DNA from 3 places in the uncultured Butyricimonas sp. genome. Region 2 is predicted to be linked to each of the others. Evidence: riboswitches for the same ligand, from Rfam matches in the RefSeq annotation. Region 2 holds a riboswitch; each other region holds the start of a gene.
The links. A riboswitch is a leader RNA that binds a small molecule or an ion and turns the genes downstream of it on or off. The one in region 2 is predicted to bind cobalamin.
Positions count from the first base shown of each region.

Region 1: it holds a riboswitch for cobalamin, as region 2 does, so the genes downstream of both, Q5866_RS11350 (TonB-dependent siderophore receptor) here and Q5866_RS03865 (DUF5074 domain-containing protein) in region 2, are expected to answer to the same signal.
Region 3: it holds a riboswitch for cobalamin, as region 2 does, so the genes downstream of both, Q5866_RS03420 (TonB-dependent receptor) here and Q5866_RS03865 (DUF5074 domain-containing protein) in region 2, are expected to answer to the same signal.

Region 1 covers NZ_CAUFYA010000023.1:73,073-76,294, reverse strand. The annotation lists gene Q5866_RS11355 (O-antigen ligase family protein) at 1-869, opposite strand, end outside; cobalamin riboswitch at 1,228-1,430, shown strand; gene Q5866_RS11350 (TonB-dependent siderophore receptor) at 1,538-3,222, shown strand, end outside.
Region 2 covers NZ_CAUFYA010000005.1:110,229-113,450, reverse strand. The annotation lists gene Q5866_RS03870 (TonB-dependent siderophore receptor) at 1-603, opposite strand, end outside; gene Q5866_RS03865 (DUF5074 domain-containing protein) at 614-1,762, opposite strand; cobalamin riboswitch at 1,858-2,067, opposite strand; gene Q5866_RS03860 (oligosaccharide flippase family protein) at 2,389-3,222, shown strand, end outside.
Region 3 covers NZ_CAUFYA010000005.1:2,565-5,786, reverse strand. The annotation lists gene Q5866_RS03420 (TonB-dependent receptor) at 1-1,929, opposite strand, end outside; cobalamin riboswitch at 1,982-2,189, opposite strand; gene Q5866_RS03415 (hypothetical protein) at 2,259-3,222, opposite strand, start outside.

The DNA.
Region 1 (3,222 bases), on a different contig from region 2:
TGGTGCAGGAACCACTCGGCTTGATAGGGCATGTATTCGGCGGCGAAGGAAGCGATGCCGTGCCCGAACCACGGGGCGTCCCCGAGCATGAAGAGGGAAACTCCGTACACGAGCAATCTCCCTTTTGCGGAATCCGGTCGAATCAGGTAGACGCCCCAGAGTGCGAGTGCTGCGAGTAGCAAGAGTGCCACGGTCGTGAGCACCGCTTTTTTGTTCCACTTCTTGCCCGTGGGCTTTTTCGCGGGTTTCAGGAATGTCCATGCCAGCCCGCACGCCAAAGCCACCCACGCTGCCCTCGAGTGCGCCAGAATCATCCCGGCGGACACGAATGCCATTCCGGCGAGCACGAGCATTTTATATCCCTTTCTTGTTTGTGTCCCGAGCAGGCGTATCCCGCCGAAAATCGCCATGGCTAAATAGATTCCCCATAGAGCGGGAGTGTTGAAACTGCCCGTTTGCCCGAAATACGCATGATAAGAAGGGATGTTGCCCGAGAATTGCAGTATCCCCCACGCGGATTGAACGATGCCGCCGACGAATAAGGCGGGAAAGATCGTGTCGGCGGCAGACGAGTTTCTTGCCCACGTGTATGCGATAACCGCGGCGAGCCAGTCGAAAAGGATAAAAGTATCATCGAGAACGGGAGAGGTGAAGTAACGGATAAGTGTCCAGCAAAGCAACAACCCGACGAGCGTGTCGTTTTTCCTCCACGAGTAGCTTTCCCGGGAGAGGAGGTATGGGATTAGTGCGAGGGAAAAGAGCACGAGCGAAAAAAAAGCAGCCGAAAGCCCCGTGAAGCAGTGGTCGAGTCGGTAGAGTACTGGAAGCAAAACTATTGCGATGCCTATTGTGATTTTATGTATATTCATGTTGTTGATGTTCTGCCTGTATCGCCGCATAGAAGATGGTGTATTATTTATATTTATAAAAAATTGGATGTAACAAAAATAAATAAAATTATGAAAGTTACAATACCCGCCCCGAGTCTTGTATTCGAGGATGACCTGCGGTAAAACCACCCTAATAATACCCTATTCCTGCCTTATCCCGCTTTCAACTCTAGTGGCCCGCTTTTCCAACGCCGTTCCCCGGCGATGTTGGAAAAGGGATGAACGGGAGGGGAAGCGGAGCGGAGAGATGATAAGGGTAGTATAAGGGTATTATTGGGATGGGATTTCTTCGGGCAATAAAAAGTCCGGTTGAGATGAATAGTATTGAAAAATATATTACTTTTGCCCCCGTTTTGGTGCGGAACCTTCGCTCATGAAGGCGACGCTTAATAGGGAATCCGGTGTGAATCCGGGACTGTACCCGCAGCTGTAAGTTCCTTTACAAGGGATTTTGTACTTCAAATGTCACTGGTGTAATAACTGGGAAGGCAACAAAATCCGGAACAAGTCAGAAGACCTGCCGAACGATGATAACCATAGCTTTCGGGAGAAAAAGCGAGAGGAAAAATATGGATTTTACCTTGAAACTCATGTTACCCTAAAGACTATGTTAATAATGCTTTATTCATTATTAATATATAGTTTGTATGAAAAAAGTTGTTGTATTGGCAGTATTGCTGTTCGCGTGTGTCGGCTCGCTTTTCGCCGAGGATAAAGACAAGCGCAAAAAGAAAAGTATCACGGATACGATTTTTCGTATCGATGAAGTAAGTGTGCTTGAAAAAAGAAAACGTATCGATTTGTTGGGGTTGGATGTACCGTTGCGCTTTGTCCCGATAACGGTAAGTAAACTTTCCGGGCAGATGTTGGAGCGTAAAGGTATCGTGAATCTGGAAGATGCCGTGAAGTTTTTGCCCGGGATTATTCACAAGACAAATCAACTGGGGGCGTTCCAACGATTCTCTATCCGGGGACAAGGGAGCGCGCTTATCATGATTGATGGGATGCGGGATGAGCGAACGGTTAGCCAGAATGTTCCTTACGGGGACTTGTCATCCGTGGAATCCATCGAATTGATAAAGGGACCCGCTTCGGTGTTGGCGGGACATTCTGCCATGGGAGGGGTTTTGAACATCGTGCGCAAGAAGGTAACACCGGATTTTTCAGCTAATGCCCGGATTAGTTATGGTAGTTGGGAAGAAAAACGGGCTACATTGGGTTTCGGGGGAAAGTTGGCGGGACCGCTTGATTACCGGGCGAATATCCATTATTCCACGGGCGACGGTTACCGGCGCACGAACGCGAATAGATTCTCCCTTTATGGGGTTTTAGGCGCGAATGTCGGCAAAGTAGGGAGATTGGAAGTGAGTGGCAGTTACGCGGATGATAAGTACACGACTGAAATAGGGGCCGCACCGACCGTGCGTTATGATGTGTACGAAGTCGGTAAGGATGCCGAGCCTTTTATGAAGAGCGGAGAACGGCATCCTTATGCCGATTATCACGAGATATATAATGATTACGCGAATAATCGGATGAAGCGTAAAGTATGGGACGTGACGGCACGGTACACTCACGTGATATCCGAGAACATGACATTGCGAGAGAGGTTTACTTATTTCCATAGCGATTTGGATTATTGCTGCGTGGAAGGATTGGGGTACCGGACTTCGGAGGAATCTATTTATAAATGGTATTATACCTCGAAAGGTAAAACGACCTATATAAATCTGGATTCTGTGGTGCGAAATAAACCGTTGAACTTTAACCCGGATCATAAACAATTGAGTAATGTGCTGGAATTGACAGGTAACGTGGAGACCGGATTCGTGAAACACCATTATACATTGGGGTGGTCGTATTTCGCGTTTGATTTTGTACAGTATAACGGGTACGGGAGTGATGATTTGTGGGGACCCGGATTGGGTGCTGTGTTGGCATTGAAGAATCCGCAGTTGGTACAAGGCTGGTGGGATTCCAAAATTTCAGCTGCAAGTCTGAAAACCGATAGAACGCATGCCGTGTATTTGCATGATGTGATGGAATTTAGCGACCAATGGAAGGCGATGTTGTCCGGACGCGTGGATTTTTATAACTATAAAACGGCAACAGCAAAGGTTTTGGACGGGAAACAGGACTACAAGAAGGAGAACCGTTCGGAATGGAATAAAGTGAAGACTTCCGCTTTCACGTATCGGGCGGGAGTGGTGTATTTCCCGGTGCCGGAATTGTCATTTTATGCTTCCGCTTCTTCTTTCTTCAATCCGGTGGTGAAGTTCTATAATCCGGATATTATGTATTTGGATAGAAAGGGGAACGAGTTCAATCCCGA
Region 2 (3,222 bases):
CAGGCGGGTTTTGAAACTTGATTTCTCTCCGCCCGTGGTTACTTGTGCCCCCGTGGTGTACGTGCCGTAGGAACCGTACTCGCCCAGCACTTTCCCGCTTACTCCCTTTCGCCAATCCGGGTCGGTGAATAGGTTGACACTTCCCCCGATGGCTCCCGTCCCGTTCTTCACGTGGCTGCTCCCGTAATACAGGTTGATATTATCCGTGAAGAAAACCGGGATTTGCGAGAAATCGAACGTTCCCGACATCGGTGGCGTGATATTGATGCCGTTCCAGTTCACCCGTGTTTGCGAGGGACTGGCTCCACGGAAGGAGGCGGTCGACAAGGCTCCCATCCCGAGGCTCTTGATATAAATAGCAGTGTAGTCCGTCAGTAACTCTGCCAACGAACGGGTTTTATTCGCTTGCATGATTTCCGGGTCTATGCGGCTAACCTTTGCCCCGGCATTTGCCTCGTTGGCGTGTTGGATACGTTGACTCACCACTTGCACCGTGTCGAGAGTCCCGTGCATCGCCACCGAATCCCGCCGCTGTGCCTCTGCCTGCATCCCGCCGCCCAGCGTGAAACAGGCATATAATCCTATCGTTATTTTTTTGAGCATAATCACTGTTTTATTGTTGATACCCGGGGAAATACACTTGTCCGGGATAAACACCCACTTTGTGGCTTACCCTTCTCCCGTCTTTCAGGTAATGACGGATATAACCTCTTTGTGCCGTGTAATCCAAACAATCGCACAGGTAAACGTCGCCTTCGGGGCTAACCGCGAACCCGTACATCATACCCACGCCCGGCAGGTCGTAATAATGTTCAAATTCACCCGTCGTCACGTTCATCCGGTACACGCTCTGCTGTTCTTTTTCGCCTTTGGCGTTTTCTTCTGTCGCACGGGTTTTCACGTTGAAGTATATCCACGTTCCCGTCGGGTCGATATCCGTGCGGTTGTAATTGATATAGCCGATAATCTCGCCCGGGGTCTGTGAATTCGGGTCGCCGATGGGGAGGGTGTACGATTTAACTACTTTTTCCCGTTTCGGGTCTACGCCTTTCAGCGTGACGCCTGTCACGACACCGCTCCTTTTCTGGTACATCAATCCCCAGATTATGCCGTCTTTGTCTATCAGCATCCGGCACGTCTTCGTGTACTCCTCGTTGTATATATCCTTGATTACCCGGGCGTACTCTTTATTGATATTGTTGGCATCGAACACGTACAAACCTCCCTGCGTCATGCCGAACACTTTATTTTCCGCCACGACCAGATATTCCACCCATCTCGGGATTGAAATATATTCCAGCGGCTTCCCGTAAGGGGCTACCGTGCGAATACGCACCAGTTGTCGGTTCAAGTCGGACACGACGGCTTCCGTTTCCGAGATAGGCACTATCTGTCGCGGGTAACCCGCCTGCGTGTAGAGTATCGTTCCCTCGGATTTGAACGTCACGGGATTGACCACCTCGATTTTCTTCGAGTTATTCATCGCCACGAAATACTTTCCGTTAATCAGCGTGATGGATTGTGCCACGTCACCCATCGGGCGGTGGTTCACGTCTTGAAAGGCATCTACTACCACGGTACTGTCTTTGTATATCACCGATATCGCCCCGGCGTTCGTGTTAATCAACCCCTCGTTCAGCACGAGAGCCTCGATATCCCCGTCGCCCAACACCCCGTCGGGATAAGGCATCCCCGGTTTGTCGCACGACGCTAATGTCATGCTAATCCATACGATTGTCAGAAAATAAAACCACTTTTTCATGAACATAAATTCCCTTTTAGTCAGAAAAAGGCTTGACGTACACGGTCGACAATTGTTAAGCTATCGGCGTTCACGTTCTTCCTTCCCCTTGAACGTTAAACAATGTTGTGCATGGCAGGTCTTCTGACTTGTTTCCTTCCCGGCGTCCTTCCCATCCTTAAAATGGACAGTGGATCGTGAGTGCCGGAGAAGTTGTTACGAAACTTACAGCAGTGGATCTGTTCAGGATTTGCACCTGATTCCCTATTAATCTCACGTAAGATTGTAGAATATCTTACACGAGAACCATAACGCCGCGAAAGTAATATGTATTTTTTAATATTGCTAATGAATGGGGAAAAGATTTATTTCTCCGGAATCACGCTCCGCTTCTCGATATTCTGGGTTTTGGCACTGAAAATATCGGTACATGCGCCATGTTTTTGTATATCTCGGATAATTTGTTATGGTTATATATTTATTATTCAACCATGCAACTTCATATTTTTTGCGTATATCGGAAAATTTACTACGTTTGTATGTTTGTTCTTCAACCATGCAACTTTATATTGATTGTATGTGAAGGGATATTGTAAAACATTTAGATACTGTAGTTTATAACTGTATACATGCTCGTGAATTGAAACATGATGTGTAGGGGTTTCGTGGCGGATAACAGTAAAACGGCGCAAGCGTTATGGTTGGTGCTGGCTAATGCCTTGTCATTATGCATGACATTGGTCATATCGGCTGTCCTTAGCCGATACATGACTGCTGTCGAGTATGGCACGTATCGTCAGGTGATTTATATTTACTCGACTTTGTTGATGATTTTTTCCTTCGGGCTTCCCGGCGCGTATTCTTACTTTCTTGCACGTGTCCCGGTAGAAGAAGGGCAGGCGGTGATTCGCAAACTCGGCGTGTTATTCTGGGGACTTTCTTCCGTCTTTTCAGTCACCTTGTTTACGGGGGCATCATGGATAGCCGAATTACTTGGCAACCCGTTGCTAACCGATAATTTGAAATATTTTGCCATAACTCCCTTGCTATTGATGCAGGTATTGGGCGTCGAGCGCGTATTGACCGTGTACGGGAGGGCACGTGTTGTGCTGGTGTACGTGCTGTTGAGTCGCGCTTTCAGCGTACTTTGTTCCGTGATACCCGTGATTGTTTTCAATACCGGGGTTCCCGGGGCAGTTATCGGGTTGGTGCTCGCTTCTTTTGGCTCCTTTCTCGTTGGTACGCGACTCTTGTCATTGCCCTTTAAAAATGTAACACGGGGAAGAACGGATTTGACAACCGCGGATATATTGCGATTCTCGATGCCGGTGTTTTCTTCGAGCTTGTATGGATTCGTCATTGGTTCCGCGAGCCAATTTTTCGTGAGCCGTTACTTTGGGGTGGAAGAATTCGCTATGTTCGCGAACGGTTACAAGGAACTTCCGGTAGCGGGGATAATGATTGGTGCCGTTTCCGGTATT
Region 3 (3,222 bases), 110 kb from region 2:
GTGTGTCCAGCCTCCCCGGAAGGTGGCGGCGTGTCTTACCGATTCGCTTAGGCGGCGTCCTTCCCCGTCGGCAGCGTAAACGCAGTTGTAAGCCCCCGCGGCGGAGAATCCTGCCCCGAGGTAGCTGTTCACGGAGATGTCGAAGCCTTTGATGCTCGCCTTGTCGAGGTTGTGGTACACGTTACGGGTTTTTATTCCATTGGCTTTATCTTCGTCCGTGGCCCCGATATCGTATTTCTCGATAATGTCTTTCACGTCATTGATATACCCGTTCGCGGAAATATTGAGGTATTTCCCGGTATACTCCACGTTCACGTTATAATAATTCGCTTTTTCCGGTTTCAAGTCGGGATTCCCGATGGTGATGGCTCCCCGGGCTTCGTAGTCGTAATATAGTTCCTGTATGCTGGGTGTTTTGAATCCGGCGGCATAGGAAGTTCTGAAGTTGAACGAGCCGAGCGTGTACATGAGGGCAATCTTCGGGGTGAAGCGGTTCTTGAACATCTCGTTGTAAACGTAACGGAAACCGGGGAGGATTTGTAGATTCTTCCATACACGGATTTCATCCTGCGCGTACACGGCGAGCGTGTAGATTTCTTTCGGTTCGTCGAGGCTGCCGGGATTTTTCATGTAGTCGTTAGCGTATTCCGTACCGAGCGTGAGTTTGTTGTATTCGCCCACCCGGAATACGCCTTTCAGGTTCCCGTTGTAATATTTTTGGCGCTTGGTCAATTCTTCATCCCCAACCCGGAATGTCGTGTCTTTTTTGTCAAGTTGGGCAACCGTGTAGAGTTTGTTGTACTCGTAATTGTCCATGTAAAGGTCGAGGGAGATGTACGCTCCATCGTTCATGAAGTATTTTCCGCCCAAGCCGAAATTGTAGTCCATGTAGGTGAGGTCGTATTGGTACGCCCCGTCGTTTTTCTTTTCTTGTACCGGACGATTTACTTCCCGGTTGAAATAACTTCCTTGCGCGCAAAGTTTCAATTGCTCGTTGGGCGCGTAAGTGAAGTGTTGGGTAACAATATTGGAATGGAATTTACTGGATGATTCGCTTCTCGTGGGGATGACCGTGTCGCCGCTGATTTCATTGGGGTTTAATTGCCATCCGCCCATTTGCCGTCTTTGATAAGAGGTGGAGGAAGTGAATTTACCGAAATTAAAATCAACACTGGCGTTTTGCGAGAAGCTGGATTCTCCCCCGAAACGGGTTTTCGACTGCACGCTGATAGGGTCTTTCGGTTGTTCGATGATAACGTTGATTACCCCGGCGATGGCGTCCGAACCGTAGAGGGCGGAAGCTGCACCTTTCAATATCTCGATGCGTTTCACCCGTCCCATGTCAATACGCGACAAGTCGGTATTGTTGGAAACATCTCCCGCCACTTTCTTCCCGTTGACGAGAATCAAGATGTATTTGTTGCTCATGCCGTTGAGCGTGAAGTACGAGCCCATGACCGTGGGGCGAATATTGAACGCGGGGTTCAGCAACAGAAGGGCGTCCTCGAAGGAGTTTACTCCTGCCTGCCTTAAGTCCGACCCGCTAATCACTTCTACCGGGACGGGCGAATCTTTCAATCGGCGGTGGGTTCCTGTTCCCGTCACCACGACCTGATTCAAGTTTACCGGGGTGGCGAGTAACTGGAATAATATGTCACTTTTGTTTCCGTTCACTTTCATGGAACCGACCTCGTAACCGGAGTAGCTGGCACGAAGCGTGTAAGTCCCGTCGGGTATTTTTTCCAGAATGAATTCGCCCTTGTTATTCGTGGCGATACCGATGCTTGTTCCGACTAACCGAACATTTGCCCCGGCAAGAGCTTTACCGGTTTTGGCATCTACAACTTTCCCCTTTAAGGTGATTTCTGCAAAAGCGACGCTCGCTAATGCTACTACGAATAATGTAGTCAGCGCTACAAATTTCTTCATGTAAGATTAAGTTTAAAAGTTCATAATGGTACTCCTGACCCCGGGAATACGCTATTACCTGTTTTGCTTTGGCAGGTCTCCTGACTACGCCTAAGAAAAGTACCTTCCCGTCCGCGAGGACAGTGGTGCAAGAACTTTCCTTTGAATCTCCTTGCGGAGAAACGGGCATCACAGTAGCGGGCACTGTGTCGGATTCTAACCGACTTCCCTCTTGTGCGCTAATGGGATATTAACACATCACCAAAGACTCCGCGAATGTATGCAGATTCCATTAAAAAATACAATGAAACGGAGAAAATTTGTACTCTATTGGTTTTAGGATGCTTGTTTTACCAAAATGTGATTACGCCATTTTCATACGTGAATATTCTTTCTTCCACGCCAGTGGTCAGATTGCGCAACCAATATAGTGCGTTTTTTGGCACGTTGTCATATTCTAGGTAAAAATTGCATCCTTCTTGTATGCCTAACGATTGCCAGCCGTCCCGGTCGTGGTATAGTAACTTGTATAAATTGCCGGGGTAAATCCCGTTGCCATCATTTCTAGGCAGGCAGACGAGTTCGTCGATTGTTACGGGTGTATCGAAATGTAAGGTTAGAAATGTATTGTATAACGAAACATTAGTTAGAGGGTTGCCGTCAATGGCGGCATGGTACAGAGAATCAGTTATCGCTTGTAGTTTTTCACCTCTCGAGTTAAAAAAATACAATTCTGCAATATATTTCTCTCTACCGCTTTGGGGAATGCGGTACCATTGGTATTTTTTATCGGGATGCATGTTCCTGGCTTTGAAGAATAGTTTTTTCGATGGCTCAAGTACAAAGACCGTGTCCACTCGTGAAAATTCTTTATCGTTGGAGGCTTCAATAATAGTGCCGTTTAAGGTGTTAAGATATTTGTGTAAGGCGTTTGTTAAATCCGGATTCTTTCGTTCCAAGTGTAATGTATGTTTTTGGGGGCTAGGGATAAGGTAGTGGGTATCTCCTTTTGTGTCAAGAATGAACGGGTAGTTGAATGGATGATACATGCCGGTGGAATCGTAATAGACAGGTAGGTAAGCGATGTTTTTTGCCAATTCACTGAATTTCGCTTTGTTATTTGAAACCTTTCCGGCTGCAATAGGTTTCCATTCAAGGTTATTAAACACGCATAGGTATGCGTGTCGAGGGGAATAGGAAGAATTGTTTTCTATTTGGATATCGGTGGTGTAGCAGTATGAATCCGTCACGTCTTGCATGAACGGGTCTTTGAAGAATTCGGGGATGAATTCTTCTTCTTCGGGTACGAGGAAA